DNA from 4 places in the Cronobacter muytjensii ATCC 51329 genome. Region 2 is predicted to be linked to each of the others. Evidence: predicted binding sites of a transcription regulator. Region 2 holds the regulator's gene; each other region holds the start of a gene.
The links. The regulator Fur, encoded in region 2, represses iron uptake genes when iron is present. The targets are predictions, from matches to a motif close to ATAATAATGAGAACNACTATCAA.
Positions count from the first base shown of each region.

Region 1 (4,214 bases), 1.9 Mb from region 2:
TATCCCGCGCTTGCGAACCACTGGCAGATGGCGAGCGGCGAAATCGGCGTGCTTTACGCTGCTGTACCGCTCGGCGCGGCGCTGGGCGCGCTTACCAGCGGCGGGCTTGCGCATTCGCCGCACCCCGGCCGCACGATGCTTATCGCCTCGGTGCTGGCGCTGGCGGCGGTCGGCGTGTTCAGCCTGATGCCCTGGTGGCCGCTGGCGTTCTTCTGCCTGACGCTGTTCGGCTACCTGAGCGGCATCAGCTCGCTGATCCAGTACCAGCTTATCCAGACCCAGACGCCGGATCACATGCTCGGGCGTATTAACGGGCTGTGGACGGCGCAAAACGTCACGGGCGACGCCATCGGCGCGGCGCTGCTGGGCAGCGTTGGCGCGCTGCTCTCGCCAGTCAGTGCCGCGAGCGCGGGGGGCCTGGGGCTCGCGGTGATTGCTATCGTCCTGACGATGCTCTTCGGCGAGCTGCGACGTCTGCGCCAGACGCCGCCGCAACCGGCGCAGGCATAATAAAAAGGGGCCCGGCGGCCCCTTTTTTACGCTTTAAACAGAATTTCCAGCCTCTTGAGCAGCAGGCTGGCGCTGTAATAATCGAGACGGAACGTTTCGGTGCCAAGCGCGTATACCCGTTTATGTTGCACCGCAGGAAGGTGGGCCAGCAGCGGATCGCGCATCAGCGCGGCGGCGTCTTTTTCATCGCCAGCGAACAGCAGCAGCGTCTCGCCGTTAAGCCCCCCGGCCAGCGTTTCTCCGCCGAGCTGAATAATATCGTGGCGTTTGCCCATGCTGGTCAGGCCATGCGTGGCGGGCGGCGGCGCGAGCGTAAAGCCGAGCTGGCCGAGCAGTTTCCCCTGCGCGGAGTCGGCGGTCCAGAGATTCGCGCCGTGCGCCGCCGGGTTATAAACCAGCGCGCTTACCGGCTGCGGCGGCAGCGCCATGTGCGTTTTCGCCTGCGCGAGCTGCTTATCAAACTGCGCGATGCGCGCGGCCGCCTGTTTCTCGTGACCGGTGATTTCACCGAGCTGGGTCAGGAGTTGCTGCCAGCTTTTGTCGTCGTAATTAATCACCAGCGTCGGCGCGATGGCGGACAATTGCTCGTACAGCGCCAGCGCGGAATCGCCGCCGGTGGCGCTGACCAGAATGAGATCCGGCATCTGCGCGGCCACGGCTTCGGCGTTCGGCTCGCCGATGTACAGCCTCCCGACGTGACGCGCTTTCGCCACCTCGCCCCACTGGCGCAGGAAACCCTGATCGTCAGCGACGCGGTTGCCCGGCGAGGTGGCGCCACTCGCCACGACCGGCGCGTCAATCGCCAGCAGCGAGCCGGTCAGGGTGACGCTGGTGGAGACGATGCGCTGCGGCGCTTTTTCGAGCGTCTGCACGCCGCGGCTGTCGGTTATCTGGCGCGGCCAGTCTGCCGCCTGTGAAACTGAGGAAATTCCTAAAACCAGCAGGCTGGCGGCGAGCGTGGAGCGCAGGGCGGAAATGAACGTCACGGCAACGTATCCTGTCAGAAGAGTTAATAATGCTTCTCATTTTCACGATTTGCCGACAGGATGCAAGCGGTGACGACGCCGTGAATTTGCCTCTGCGGTTGACATGCCCGCCATTTCGCCTTAGGTTACGCCACCAAATACAAATGATAACAATTATCAGTTCTCTTTTTTGGTACAGGAGGAGCGCATGGACACGTCACTGGTCGAGGAGAGCCGCAAGGCAACCGCATCCCTTTCATCTGACAGCTTTTTCTTCATGTCGCCTTATCACAGTTTTACCACCCGCGGCTGTTTCGCGCGGCTGGACACGCCGGCAGCCGATGGCGAAGCGCGCCACGGCGCGTTTCAGACCGCGCTGCGCGACGCCTTTGACCGCGCCCGCCGCAGCGGCATCGCGCGCCCGATAGTGGTTGGCGCTATCCCGTTCGACACGCGCCAGCCCTCCGCGCTGTTTATCCCCGAAAGCCGCAGCGATTTTACGCCCGCAGGTTATACGCTGCCTGAGCGCGCCGCTGCCGCGCCGCGCGTGAAAAGCCGCGAGGCGATACCGGAACAGGACGCCTTTATGGCGATGGTGGCGCGCGCCGCTGCGCTGACCGACACGCCGGCGGTACGCAAAATCGTGCTCTCCCGGCTTATCGATATCACTACCGAAGAGACGCCGGACAGCCTGGCGCTGCTGGCGCGTCTGGTGGCGCAAAACCCGGCGAGCTTTAACTTCCACGTTCCGCTGCCCGATGGCGGCACGCTGCTTGGCGCAAGCCCCGAACTGCTGCTGCGCAAAGATGGCAATACGTTCAGCTCGTTGCCGCTCGCCGGCTCCGCGCGTCGCCACGCTGATGCGGCGCAGGATAAAGCAGCCGGGCAGACGCTGCTGTGCTCCGCCAAAGACCGGCATGAGCATGAACTGGTGACTCAGGCGATGCGCGACGTGCTGGCGCCGCGCAGCCAGCATCTGGCGATGCCGGGCGCGCCGGAGCTCATTACAACGCCGACGCTGTGGCATCTCGCCACGCCGGTCGAGGGCGAGACGCGCTTTGCGGACGATAACGCGCTGTCGCTTGCCTGCCTGCTGCACCCGACGCCCGCATTAAGCGGCTTCCCGCACGAGGCGGCGAAAGCGTATATCGCCGAGCTGGAGCCGTTCGAACGCGAACTCTTCGGCGGCATCGTCGGCTGGTGCGACGCCGAAGGCAATGGCGAGTGGGTAGTGACCATCCGCTGCGCGCGGCTGCGCGGCAATCAGGTACGTCTGTTCGCGGGCGCCGGAATTGTGCCTGCCTCCGATCCGCTCTCTGAATGGCGCGAAACCGGCACCAAACTTTCCACCATGCTTCACGTTTTAGGTCTTCACTGAGGTTCTGCGCATGACTATCCCTTACACCCGCTGGCCGGATGATTTCGCCGCGCGCTACCGCGCCAAAGGCTACTGGCTCGATCTGCCGCTGACCGATATCGTCAGCCGCCACGCGCAGAGCGCCGCCATCGCGGTTATCGACGGCGAGCGCCGCTTCAGCTACCGCGATCTGGACGCGGCCGCCACGCGGCTTGCGGGCGCGCTGTCGCGTCGCGGTCTGAAAACCGGCGACACCGCGCTGGTGCAGCTTGGTAACGTGGCGGAGTTTTACATCGTCTTCTTCGCGCTGCTGAAAATCGGCGTCGCGCCGGTCAATGCGCTCTTCAGCCACCAGCGCACCGAGCTTGACGCCTACGCACGCCAGATTGCGCCTGCGTTGCTGATTGCCGACCGCGAGCACGCGCTGTTTGCAGATAACGCTTACGCGCAGGCGCTGGCCGCGAAAACCCCATCGCTTCGCATGACGCTGCTGCGCGGTGATACTCTGGAGCCGCTTATCGCAGAGCCGCAGGCCGGTTTCTCACCCGCGCCTTCCGCCGCCGATGAAGTGGCGTTTTTTCAGCTCTCCGGCGGCAGCACCGGCACGCCGAAGCTTATCCCGCGCACCCATAACGATTACTACTACAGCATCCGCCGTAGCGCAGAGATCTGTGCCTTCAGCCGTGAAACGCGCTATCTCTGCGCGCTGCCCGCGGCGCATAACTACCCGTTAAGCTCGCCCGGCGCGCTTGGCGTGTTTTTCACCGAAGGCTGCGTGGTGCTGGCGCGCGATCCGAGCGCGACGCTCTGCTTCCCGCTGATTGAACAGCATCAGATCAACGTCACCGCGCTGGTGCCGCCCGCCGTCAGCCTCTGGCTGCAGGCGATTAACGAGTGGGGCGATAACCGCCAGCTGGCCTCGCTGAAGCTGCTGCAGGTCGGCGGCGCGCGGTTGTCCGACACGCTCGCGGCGCGCATTCCGGCGGAGATCGGCTGCCAGCTTCAGCAGGTGTTCGGCATGGCCGAGGGGCTTGTGAACTACACCCGTCTGTCCGATCCGGACGCGCGTATTTTCACAACCCAGGGCCGTCCGATGAGCCCGGACGACGAAGTCTGGGTGGCCGATGAAAACGGCAATCCGCTGCCGCGCGGCCAGGTGGGGCGCCTGATGACGCGTGGCCCGTACACCTTCCGCGGCTACTACAACAGCCCGGAGCACAACGCCAGCGCCTTTGACGCGGACGGTTTTTACAGCTCCGGCGATCTGATAGCGATTGACGAACACGGCTACATCACCGTTCAGGGCCGCGAGAAAGATCAAATCAACCGTGGCGGCGAGAAGATCGCCGCTGAAGAGATCGAAAACCTGCTGCTCGGTCACG
Region 1 is NZ_CP012268.1:841,704-845,917, forward strand. Features, by position in the region: gene entS (enterobactin transporter EntS) at 1-510, shown strand, start outside; gene fepB (Fe2+-enterobactin ABC transporter substrate-binding protein) at 537-1,478, opposite strand; gene entC (isochorismate synthase EntC) at 1,684-2,853, shown strand; gene AFK63_RS03905 ((2,3-dihydroxybenzoyl)adenylate synthase) at 2,864-4,214, shown strand, end outside.
Region 1: fepB (Fe2+-enterobactin ABC transporter substrate-binding protein) is a predicted target of Fur. The motif match lies at 1,634-1,656, and genes of this name have one in related genera.

Region 2 (4,214 bases):
CTGCTGGCCGTAGCGGAGCGCGCCTGGCACCGTGCCGCATGGGAGCAGGATTATCAGGCGGGGCGCGAGTATAAGGGCGGCGAAACGCATCAGGTCGATATGCAGGCGCTACAACGGGACTGGACGCGTTTTGCGAACCTGCTTGGCCGTCGCGAACTGCCGAAACTTGAGAAAGCGGGCGTGCAGTTCCGTCTGCCGGTGCCGGGCGCACGCGTGAAAGCAGGGGTATTGCAGATGAACATCAGCCTGCCTGGCGTGACGATGGAGTATTCCACTGATGGCGGCGCGCGCTGGCAGCCTTATGACGCCGCGCAACCGCCGCGCGTGACGGGCGAGGTGCAGGTACGCAGCGTAAGCGTGGATGGCAAACGCCACAGCCGGACGGAGCGCGTACAGCCGTAACGCGCTTTTTAAAAAAGCCAGCCTCCGGGCTGGCTTTTACGTGTGTTAAAGCGGTGTCTTACAGCGCCTCTGGCAGATGGTGAACGGCAAGCAGTTTGCCTTTGCTGATTTCAATATGTTTCGCGCTGCGTAGCTGGGACAAGGTTTTCATTACCATACTGCGGGAAAGATTTGTTTTTTTAACAATATAATCGGCGACGTTAATCCGGTTACGCATAAACTCATCCATCGACGCCAGACAATCGATATTGGCTTTAATCATACTGTAGCTGTTTCTGCCCAGCATAATTTCTTCCCGATAGCAAAGCATATTAATTATCCATGAGGACAAAATAAGAAGATGTAACTGGCAATGATTTTTTTCGATTTCCTGCATGAAATAATCAAAAGGAATTAACTGATAATGACATTCTGAATCAGCCTGTAATTTTATGAATTGGGATTTACCTAAATTCCGCGCCAGGCCCAGAACCGAAGGGGCGCTGCATTTTTCCAGCAACAGGCGGTCACTCTGGCGCATCAGAGAAAACTGACCGCCGCGAATGATGCAAATTTCCCCGTCTCGCAACGGGATAAGCGTATTTTTTTCCGCACGAGACCAGTTGCCGTAGCTATTGAAAATATCGGCAATGCGGTAAATCTCAGCAAGAGGTTTAGAGGGTAATACCATATTGGTTACCTTGTTTAAAATAAATTTATGTCGTTGCTGTATCTTAATGGATGCTTTTTTATTGCTGCAATAAGGGGCAGAGAAGAGGGAATGAACAACGGCAATCTTTCGTTGGCTAACCGCTTGACCGATAAAGATATTTATCTTTTCTGAATTTATATTTAATAAAATATATGTGGTTTAATTAAGCATTGTGCGCTGTATTAAAATACACATCTCTGTGTTATTAATCCAAAATGATACATGTGTATTTTCAGCGTCTGGTTTTCAGACAATAAAAAAGCCGACAAACGTCGGCTTTGGATCAGGCGTTATGGCAAGCGTTACTTCTCGCCGACCTCGTGCGCGTGTTCATTCTCGCGGCAGTCGCCATCGGCACAGTGACCATACAGATAGAGGCTGTGGTTGGTCAGGCGGATGCCGTGACGTGTCGCGATTTCACGCTGACGGGCTTCAATAGAGTCATCGCTGAATTCGATCACTTTGCCGCAATCGAGACAGATCAGGTGATCGTGATGATGCTGTTGCGTCAGCTCGAAAACGGATTTACCGCCTTCGAAGTTGTGACGGGTGACGATGCCGGCATCGTCGAACTGGTTCAGTACACGATAGACCGTGGCAAGGCCAATCTCTTCACCCATGTCAATCAGACGCTTATAGAGGTCTTCCGCACTGACATGATGATTGACCGGTTCCTGCAGCACTTCGAGGATTTTTAATCGAGGAAGCGTGACTTTCAGGCCGGCCTTCTTTAATGCGGTATTGTTGTCAGTCATGCGGAATCTGTCCTGTTGCTTAACGACTCGCCCCAGAAGGGAGCGATACATCGGATACGCCGAAGATGAATGCGTCTCATTATAGAACTGACATGCCTAAATGAAAACCGCAAGCGTCCGGCAAAAAAGAGCTTAAAAATCGTGGACCCGCCAGCGTTTTGCACGGGGAGGCCTGATAATTAAGGATGCCATTGTACAGCGTAGTGAGGGAAAGTTAAAAATTTGTAGCAATTATTTTCATTGCTTTTATCTATCAACCGGCGCGGACGGTCGCCCGCGCCGTTTATCATCAGGCGTTGATGATTTCCTGCAGGTGCAGCTCTTCGGAGACCTGTTTCACCCATTTTTCAACGCGTTCCGCCGTCAGCTCCGGCTGGCGATCTTCATCAATTGCGAGGCCGACAAAGTGATCGTCGTCTGCGAGACCTTTGGACGCTTCGAAGTGATAACCCGCCGTCGGCCAGTGGCCAACAATGGTCGCGCCGCGCGGCTCGATAATATCGCGAATGGTGCCCAGCGCGTCGCAGAAGTATTCTGCGTAATCTTCCTGGTCGCCGCAGCCGAACAGCGCGACCAGTTTACCGTTGAAGTCAATTTCTTCCAGCGTCGGGAAAAAGTCGTCCCAGTCGCACTGCGCTTCGCCGTAGTACCAGGTCGGGATGCCAAGCAGAAGAATATCGAACGCTTCCAGATCCTCTTTGCTGCTTTTAGCAATGTCATGCACTTCAGCAACGTCTTTCCCGAGCTGTTTCTGGATAATTTTCGCGATATTTTCGGTATTGCCGGTGTCGCTGCCGAAAAAGATGCCTACGATTGCCATAAGAAGAATAACCTCTTGAATCTAAATGTGATGGTGCTGGCATAACGCCCACAGATAGGGCAATCATAGCAGAACAGGTGAAGGTGCGGAAACGGTATCAGGCGCCGGGTGCACTCTCTGCTACATTGCCCCGTCCTTTTGGGTAAAATTCAGACCAGACCTTACTCCTGCAAGGCTTTCAGCTGAGCGAGGAGCATAGCTTCTATCAGCTCGCTGCGGCTGATATTACGCGCCTGAGCCAGATGGTTCAGCGCGTCCACCGCATCGGCGTTCAGCTTCAATTCCACGCGCTTAAGCCCGCGAACTTTGTCACGCTTAAGCTGGTTGCGCTTATTGATGCGCAGCTGTTCGTCGCGCGACAGCGGATTGGTTTTCGGTCTGCCCGGACGGCGTTCATCCGCGAAAAGATCGAGCGTTGTGCGGTCCGTTTGTTCTTTTGCCATGGTATGAGTATAGACAGGGGAAACAGGCTGCCGGGGCGGGCCCGGCGGTATTTCAGCGCGCCATCATACATCAGGCAGCGAAGCGCGCCAACGCATCCGGCGCGCGACGGCGCCGGTCGGTCTGTTTTTAATCAGTTTCCAGAAAACGCCGGATAGCGCGCAGCACCGCCTGCGGCTTTTCGGCATGCACCCAGTGACCCGCGCCCGCGATAACGTGCGCGCGGGCCTGCGGGAATTGCGCCAGCAGCGCTTCGCGGTGCGCTTCTTCCACATAAGGCGACGCGCCGCCACGGATAAACAGCGCCGGGCCGCGCCAGGCGGGGAGGGGTTCCCAGCCGACAATATGGGCGTATTGATTCCACAGCACCGGCACATTGAAGCGCCAGACGCCATCGACAAACGACTTCAGCAGAAACTGAATCACGCCTTCTTCCGCGATATACTGGCGCATGATATCCGCCGCCTGCTGGCGTGTTGTCGCGCCCGCATCGCTCACCGCGTTGACCGCCGCGAAAATGTCGTCGTGGCGGCGGACCTGATAATCCACTGGCGCGATATCGATAGCCACCAGCTTTTCAATGCGATCTGGCGCCAGCGCCGTTACCGCCATCGCCGCTTTGCCGCCCATCGAATGCCCGATAAGAATCACTTTCTCCAGCCCCAGCGCATCCAGCGTATCGAGAATGTCCTGCGCCATCGCCGGGTAATCCATCGTCTCGCTACGCTCAGAAAGCCCGTGGTTACGCAAATCGACCTGCACAATATTGTTATCCTGCACCAGGTCGCGGGCCAGCACGCCGAGATTGTCCAGGCTGCCAAACAGCCCGTGAATTAACACAATCGGTGTATTTTGAGTCGGTTGTTGCGCAGATTGCGTGCGGGTATTTAATTTCATGGCAAAGTTCTTTTTTGGCGACTGACAGGTTAGGTTATCATGTTGACCATTCTGCCGCCCGGCTGCAAGGTTCCAGTTAATTCCGACTTTTGCGGCCTTCCTGGTTTGACGCTATCCGCTGTTGGGTTTTAACTCTATAATCCCAATGACTTGTATTCAGAAAAGAAATCGCACTGGATTAAGATGAAAACGATTGAAGTTGATGACG
Region 2 is NZ_CP012268.1:2,735,611-2,739,824, reverse strand. Features, by position in the region: gene AFK63_RS12680 (beta-N-acetylhexosaminidase) at 1-402, shown strand, start outside; gene AFK63_RS12675 (helix-turn-helix domain-containing protein) at 461-1,072, opposite strand; gene fur (ferric iron uptake transcriptional regulator) at 1,396-1,848, opposite strand; gene fldA (flavodoxin FldA) at 2,138-2,668, opposite strand; gene ybfE (LexA regulated protein) at 2,830-3,111, opposite strand; gene ybfF (esterase) at 3,239-4,006, opposite strand; gene seqA (replication initiation negative regulator SeqA) at 4,190-4,214, shown strand, end outside.

Region 3 (4,214 bases), 1.7 Mb from region 2:
TCAACCTCTCAATCGCTCAATGACCTGATTAACCCAGGCTGATCTGCACGTCTACACCGGCAGCCAGATCCAGACGCATCAGAGCATCAACGGTTTTCTCGGTTGGCTCAACGATGTCAACCAGACGCTTGTGAGTGCGGATTTCGTACTGATCACGCGCGTCTTTGTTAACGTGCGGGGAGATCAGAACGGTAAAGCGCTCTTTGCGGGTCGGCAGCGGGATCGGACCACGGACTTGCGCACCAGTGCGCTTAGCAGTCTCGACGATTTCCGCGGTTGATTGATCGATCAGACGATGATCAAACGCTTTCAGGCGGATACGGATTCTTTGGTTCTGCATGAGACCAGAGCTCCAATTATTTTATAGACGAAAATGATTACTCCTCGAACCCATTACGATTGATGGGAGAGTGTAATCGTTCTTACGTAGCTCCCCGATTGGGAGCATTGTAGATAGCCAAACCGCAGCTATCAGGGTTCATATTGAACCCGCCGTCATTAATGACAAGCCCGCGCATTATACGTAAATCTGGCGCCGACGCAAGCTCTGATTAGAAATTAAACATTCTTCCGTACCGCCTCGCAGTCTACTGCAACATGTACGTCCGCGGCTAAATTGGCTGGAATGTATCGCGTATCACTGAAAGAACGCCATTCGCTTCGCCGCACACAGATTGTATTTTTACGGCGTTATGAATGGCTCACCAGAAGGTGGTGATATGATTACGTTATGGTTATTGGGGTATATATTGCTGAACGCAGGGCTAGTGCTGAAAGATCTTCGTTATGGCCTGCTACCCAACAGCCTGACTTGTCCCCTCCTTTGGCTGGGTTTGTCTTACCATCTCATTTTTCAGTCACGCTTCCTCGCTGATGCGGTAGCGGGCGCACTCATTGGCTACCTATCCTTGTCGTTGCTTTACTGGGCTTACCGATGGTTACGTAATTCTGAAGGGCTGGGATATGGCGATGTTAAATATCTCGGCGCGCTTGGCGCCTGGCATGGATGGCAGATGTTGGGCCTGTTGCTTTTAACTGCCGCTTTGCTCGGGCTAATGATGTCGTTTTTCCTGTACCGTAAAAAAGAGCAGATGCATTTACGAAAAACCCCGCTACCTTTTGGTCCATTTCTGGCGGCAGCGGGGTTGCTTTGCAGTATCTCTACTTTCCAGATACTGGATGTATAAATGTTAGCTCTGTTCTTTAATCTGGGACTGAATGTAATTCTGCAGGCCAATTTTGCTAATAAGATCCAGCTCGGTTTCAAGCCAGTCGATATGGTGCTCTTCGTCCTCAAGGATTTTGATCATGATATCCCTGCTGACGTAATCATGAATAGAATCTGCATAGGCGATAGCCTCACGCAAATCTTTCGCGCCTTCCATCTCAAGAGTGAGATCGGAGCGCAGCATTTCTTCTACATCTTCGCCGATATGCAGTTTACCCAGGTCCTGAAGGTTGGGGATGCCCTCAAGAAATAAAATACGTTCGATATAAATATCGGCGTGTTTCATTTCATCAATAGACTCATGGTATTCGACATCGTTGAGGCGCATCAGGCCCCAGTTTTTGAACATTCTCGCATGGAGAAAGTACTGATTGATTGCAACAAGCTCATTTCCCAATAATTTATTGAGATAGTTTATTATCTTAATATCACCTTGCATTTTGCTTCCCTCCGCTTCCACTACATGAAGCGTAGATGGGCTGGCGTGGAAGTCAAAATCTGCGGTCAGGCAATTTCCTGATACTCAGGGATCTGCATCAGCTCGTCCTGCATTATTTCGCGGGCAGCGCGAACGCATTTACCACACTGATTGCCAATCGGCATAAATTTACGAAGCTGCTGGAAGGACTGGGGATGATGCTGACGTACCGCCTGCCGTATTTTTTTATCGCTGATACCATTACACAAACAAACGTACATGATAACTCCCGTTCAGTTTATGCACAAAGTGTAAATGAGAATGGTTATGATTACAACGAGGCAGGGACAGACTTTTAATGAGGGATGAGTGTCTTTAGAAAGTGTATAAACCTTTAGAACAACTTTTCCTTATAAAACAAAAGGGCGCCGAAGCGCCCTTTTCAATTCTGAGTTAATTAGCCCAGAACTTTAGCAACCACGCCAGCGCCTACGGTACGGCCGCCTTCGCGGATTGCGAAACGCAGACCGTCGTCCATTGCGATCGGGTGGATCAGGGTGACAACCATTTTGATGTTGTCGCCCGGCATTACCATCTCAACGCCTTCCGGCAGTTCGATGGTACCGGTCACGTCAGTGGTACGGAAGTAGAACTGCGGACGGTAGCCTTTGAAGAACGGAGTGTGACGGCCGCCTTCGTCTTTGGACAGAATGTACACTTCAGATTCGAACTTGGTGTGCGGCTTGATGGAGCCCGGCTTAGCCAGTACCTGACCACGTTCGATTTCTTCACGTTTGATACCACGCAGCAGAACACCTACGTTCTCGCCCGCGCGGCCTTCGTCCAGCAGTTTGCGGAACATTTCAACGCCGGTACAGGTAGATTTCGCGGTGTCTTTGATACCAACGATTTCCACTTCTTCACCAACTTTGATGATACCGCGCTCTACACGACCGGTAACAACGGTACCACGACCGGAGATGGAGAATACGTCTTCGATCGGCAGCAGGAACGGCTTGTCAATCGCGCGCTCCGGTTCCGGGATGTAAGAATCCAGGTGACCTGCCAGCTCGATGATTTTCTCTTCCCATTCAGCTTCGCCTTCCAGCGCTTTCAGCGCGGAACCGCGAACGATCGGGGTGTCATCGCCCGGGAAGTCGTACTGAGACAGCAGCTCACGCACTTCCATCTCAACCAGTTCCAGCAGCTCTTCGTCATCAACCATGTCGCATTTGTTCAGGAACACGATGATGTACGGAACGCCTACCTGACGACCCAGCAGGATGTGCTCACGGGTCTGCGGCATCGGGCCGTCAGTCGCAGCAACAACCAGGATAGCGCCGTCCATCTGAGCAGCACCGGTGATCATGTTTTTCACGTAGTCGGCGTGGCCCGGGCAGTCAACGTGCGCGTAGTGGCGAGTCGGGGTGTCATATTCAACGTGAGAGGTGTTGATGGTGATACCACGAGCTTTTTCTTCCGGCGCGTTATCGATCTGATCGAATGCACGAGCAGAACCACCGTAGGTTTTAGCCAGAACGGTAGTGATGGCAGCGGTCAGGGTAGTTTTACCATGGTCAACGTGGCCGATAGTACCGACGTTAACGTGCGGTTTTGTACGTTCAAATTTTTCTTTAGACACGGCTATATTCCTTACTATAGTGCCCCCTCGCCGAGAGGGCACGGGACTTTGGTTTTAACCCTGAGGCTTATTTGCCACGGGCTTCGATAACGGCCTGAGCGACGTTGTTCGGCGCATCATCATACTTCAGGAATTCCATAGTGTATGATGCACGACCTTTGGTCAGAGAACGCAGCTGAGTTGCATATCCGAACATTTCAGACAGCGGAACTTCAGCGTGGATCTTCACGCCAGTCACTTCGGATTCCTGACCACGCAGCATACCGCGACGACGGCTCAAGTCACCGATAACGTCACCAGTGTTCTCTTCCGGAGTTTCTACTTCAACCTTCATGATCGGCTCAAGCAGAACTGGTTTTGCTTTCTTAAAGCCTTCTTTAAAGGCGATAGAAGCTGCCAGTTTAAACGCCAGTTCAGAGGAGTCAACGTCGTGGTAAGAACCGAAGTGCAGACGAATACCGATGTCTACTACCGGGTAACCTGCCAGCGGACCAGACTTCAGCTGCTCCTGGATGCCTTTATCAACGGCCGGGATGTATTCGCCAGGAATTACACCACCTTTGATGTCGTTGATGAACTCGTAACCTTTCGGGTTAGAGCCCGGCTCCAGCGGGTACATGTCGATCACAACGTGACCGTACTGACCGCGACCACCAGACTGCTTAGCATGTTTACCTTCAATGTCGGTAACCTTGGTGCGAATCGCTTCGCGGTAAGCAACCTGAGGTTTACCTACGTTCGCTTCAACGTTGAATTCACGCTTCATACGGTCAACGATGATGTCGAGGTGCAGCTCACCCATACCAGCGATGATGGTCTGGTTAGATTCTTCGTCAGTCCATACGCGGAAAGACGGGTCTTCTTTAGCCAGACGGCCCAGAGCCAGACCCATTTTTTCCTGGTCAGCTTTGGTTTTCGGTTCAACC
Region 3 is NZ_CP012268.1:72,423-76,636, reverse strand. Features, by position in the region: gene rpsJ (30S ribosomal protein S10) at 29-340, opposite strand; gene AFK63_RS00385 (prepilin peptidase) at 720-1,187, shown strand; gene bfr (bacterioferritin) at 1,191-1,667, opposite strand; gene bfd (bacterioferritin-associated ferredoxin) at 1,733-1,927, opposite strand; gene tuf (elongation factor Tu) at 2,104-3,288, opposite strand; gene fusA (elongation factor G) at 3,356-4,214, opposite strand, start outside.
Region 3: bfd (bacterioferritin-associated ferredoxin) is a predicted target of Fur. The motif match lies at 1,962-1,984, and genes of this name have one in related genera.

Region 4 (4,214 bases), 1.8 Mb from region 2:
ATCGAGGCGATTCTGTCATAGTGCATGAGGTCAGGCTGCTTTAGCAAAAAGTGCGGTCATACCTGTTTTCAGAGTCGGAGCGATGCTGCAGGGATTTACAGGTCCGTAATATTACTGCAACAGGCCACCAACGGCCCCGATCGTGAAGGAGATAAGTATGTTCAGGTCACTGATTCTTGCAGCAGCGTTACTCGTGGGTACCGCCCCGCTTGTCGCCAGCGCTGGCGAAATCACCCTGTTGCCATCCATCAAATTACAAATTGGCGATCGCGACAATTACGGTAACTACTGGGACGGCGGCCGCTGGCGCGACCGCGATTACTGGCACAACCATTACCAGTGGCGCGGCGACCGCTGGTGGCGTCATGACAATGGCCGCCATCGCGGCTGGGATAAGCATCGCGGCTGGGATAATCGCCGGGCGTATGAGCGCGGCTATCGCGAAGGCTGGCGAGATCGCGATGACCGTCGCGGCTGGGGTAAACATGGTCGCGGCCACGGCCACGGTCATCACCACTGATAATGTTCTGAGCGAACAAAAAAGGCAGGCTTCGCGCCTGCCTTTTTTACGTCGGTTATAATCCGAGCGCGGTGCCTACCAGCAGCCAGATGTTGAGTGCCACTACCAGCGCCACAATCGCCCATCCGGTTCGCTTGACCCACGGCGTGTTGACCAGTTCGCCCATCAGATTTTTATCGCTGGTAAAGAACAGTAGCGGCACCAGCGCCAGCGCGATACCAAAGCTCAGCAGCACCTGACTCATCACCAGAATGCGCGTAGGATCGAGGCCCATCAGGATGACGATAAACGACGGCGCCATCGTGACCGAGCGTCGCACCCAGAGCGGAATGCTGAAGCGCACGAATCCCTGCATCACCACCTGCCCCGCCAGCGTGCCGACGACCGTCGAGGAGAGTCCCGCCGCAACCAGACTCAAACCGAAAATTGTCGCCGCCGCATGGCTTAACAGCGGTTCGAGCGTCAGGTAAGCCTGATCGAGTTCGGCCACTTTGGTGTGTCCGCTGAAGTGAAACGCCGCCGCCGCCGTCGCCATCATGGCCAGATTGACAAAGCCCGCAATGGTCATGGCGATCGCCACATCCCATTTGGTCGCGGAGTAGCGCTCTTTGCGCGAGCCGTCATGCAGGTTTTGCGTCAGCGACGAGTGGAGATAGATAACATGCGGCATGATGGTAGCGCCGAGTACGCCCGCGGCCAGGAACACGGCTTCCGAGGTCGGCAGGCTTGGGATCAGCATTCCTTTGCCAAGCGCCGCGAGCTTAGGCTGCGAGAAGAAAAGCTCCACGATATATGCCGCCGCCACAAACAGCAGCAGCCCGCCGATCACTTTTTCGAGCGGCTTTTGTCCATGCTTTTGCAGCATCAGGATCAGGAATGTGGCGATGCCGGTCAGCACCGCGCCCTGCAACAGCGACACGCCGAGGATAAGCTTAAACCCTATCGCCGCACCGATAAATTCCGCGAGATCGGTCGCCATAGCGATGATCTCCGCCTGCACCCAGTAAAACCAGACAACCGGACGCGGATAGTGATCGCGGATCTGCTCCGCGAGGTTTTTACCGGTCGCGATCCCAAGCTTGGCGGAGAGCACCTGAATCAACATTGCCATCAGGTTGGCCCATACCACCACCCACAGTAGCTGGTAGCCGAAACTGGCTCCGGCCTGAATATTCGTAGCGAAGTTACCCGGATCGATGTAGCCAATGGCAGCGATGAAAGCAGGCCCCATGAGTGCCAGCCTTAACTTCCGCGCTGTACGGCCACGACGTTGCTCAACGCGACTGTGATTCATGTCTGCCCCTGAAATATAGCCTTTGCTATGTTTCATGCTACCAAAATGAGAATGATTATCAAGTTCATTAGGCTGGATAATCTCTGATGGTTCTGATAGCTGAAATCAATGAAAGGCGGGTTAAGGTCGAGGTACGCGAGCAAAACACACTAAAATGCGCCCACGTGTGTTAAAAGTGTAGCAGCAAAAGATAACCTTTCACTGCTTTACGCAACATAACATTTTTGTATGTTCGATCACTCTTTTAGCGTTTCGTCACATGACGTAACTATAGTGTGTTGCAGATCTCGTTTTCTAAATGGTTGTTGCATAGAATGTGCACGGAAATTAAACCTGCCTCATATTTGGAGCAAATATGTCCCGCGTTCTTCATTTCGTTTTGGCGCTCGCCGTTGTAGCGCTGCTTGCTTTGCTGGTAAGTCACGACCGCAAAAAAATTCGTCTGCCTTATATTGGCCTGCTGCTGGTTATTGAAGTGCTGCTGGCCTGGTTCTTCCTTAATTCCAATATCGGTCTGGGCTTTGTTAAAGGCTTTGCCGATATGTTTGAAAAACTGCTCGGCTTTGCTAATGAAGGGACAAACTTCGTCTTTGGCAAAATGAATGATGAAGGCCTGGCATTTTTCTTCCTGAAAGTGCTTTGCCCTATCGTCTTTATCTCTGCGTTAATCGGTATTCTGCAGCACATTCGCGTACTGCCGATTGTTATCCGGGCTATCGGTACGGTTCTCTCGAAAGTGAACGGTATGGGTAAACTGGAATCCTTCAACGCGGTAAGCTCGCTGATTCTGGGACAGTCAGAAAACTTTATCGCCTATAAGGATATTCTCGGCAAAATGTCGCGTAACCGCATGTACACCATGGCCGCGACAGCGATGTCTACCGTGTCCATGTCGATTGTCGGCGCGTACATGACCATGCTGAAACCGCAGTACGTGGTAGCCGCGCTGATCCTGAACATGTTCAGCACCTTTATCGTCCTCTCCATCATCAACCCATATCGCGTTGAAAATGAAGAAGATTTGCAGATGTCTAACCTGCACGAAGGGCAAAGCTTCTTCGAAATGCTGGGCGAGTACATTCTGGCAGGCTTCAAAGTGGCGATTATCGTGGCCGCGATGCTGATTGGCTTTATCGCGCTGATTTCCGGTCTGAACGCACTGTTCGCCGCCGTACTTGGCATCTCCTTCCAGGGCATTCTGGGTTACATCTTCTACCCGGTGGCCTGGGTGATGGGCGTGCCGGCAAACGAAGCGTTGCAGGTGGGCAGTATTATGGCGACCAAACTGGTGTCCAACGAATTCGTGGCGATGATGGATCTGCAGAAACTGGCAGGCACTATCTCTCCGCGCGCGGAAGGCATCCTGTCTGTGTTCCTGGTTTCCTTTGCTAACTTCTCATCTATCGGCATTATTGCTGGCGCTATCAAAGGCCTGAATGAAGAACAGGGCAACGTGGTATCCCGCTTCGGCCTGAAGCTGGTCTATGGCTCAACGCTTGTGAGCGTGCTCTCAGCCTCTATTGCCGCACTCGTGCTGTAATCGCCACCATCATCATGCGAAAACCGGAGCCAGGCTCCGGTTTTTTTATGCCTTGCGCTCCAGCGGTTCTGGCCTTCCCGGCAGGTAGCCCTGGATATACTCCACGCCCAGCGAAAACAGCAGATCCCGCTGCGCCGGGGTTTCGACAAATTCCGCCACGACGGTCAGCGAGCGGGCCTTCGCCAGATCGCAAATGGATTTCACCACCAGCGCGTCAAAGGGATTACTCACCACATTACGCACAAAGCAGCCATCGATTTTGATGATATCGGCCTGTAAATTTTTAAGCCGCTCAAAATTGGCATAGCCGGTGCCGAAATCGTCAATCGCGATGCAAAACCCGCGCTCCTGCAGCAGCGCGATATTTTGTATGGTGTTTTCCGAGCCGGAGAGCGCCTGCTCTTCCGTCACCTCCAGAATAACCGCGCTGACTGGCACCCCATAACGTTCAAACAGTGCGATAGCCTGCTGCGCGATCCCCTGCTGTTGCAGCGTCAGCGGCATCAGGTTGACAGAGAAGCGCGCGCCGGGGCGCGTCTGTGGGTGCGCGTGAAGGTAACGGAGAAGTTTTTCCAGTACCTGCATATCAAAGCGCGCGCTGAGGTTAAAGCGGGCGATTAACGGAATGAATTTATCGGGTAAGATGAGCTCACCGTCGCAATTCAGACGCGCCAGGATCTCGGCATAGCCCTCTCCCTGCGCGTTGCGTATCGGCTGCGCGAACAGCGTGACGCCGCCGCCGGCCAGCGCGCGCTTCACCTTTTGCAGCATCAGCACCGGCTCGCTGGTTTGCCCGGAAATCCCTTCGCCGCGGCTCTCCAGCGCCACTACAGGCTCACTGAGGCTGGCAAACTCCGCCA
Region 4 is NZ_CP012268.1:887,290-891,503, reverse strand. Features, by position in the region: gene mgrA (L-glyceraldehyde 3-phosphate reductase) at 1-21, shown strand, start outside; gene AFK63_RS04155 (DUF2502 domain-containing protein) at 158-520, shown strand; gene AFK63_RS04150 (Nramp family divalent metal transporter) at 576-1,814, opposite strand; gene AFK63_RS04145 (NupC/NupG family nucleoside CNT transporter) at 2,170-3,354, shown strand; gene AFK63_RS04140 (EAL domain-containing protein) at 3,400-4,214, opposite strand, start outside.
Region 4: AFK63_RS04150 (Nramp family divalent metal transporter) is a predicted target of Fur. The motif match lies at 1,854-1,876, and genes of this name have one in related genera.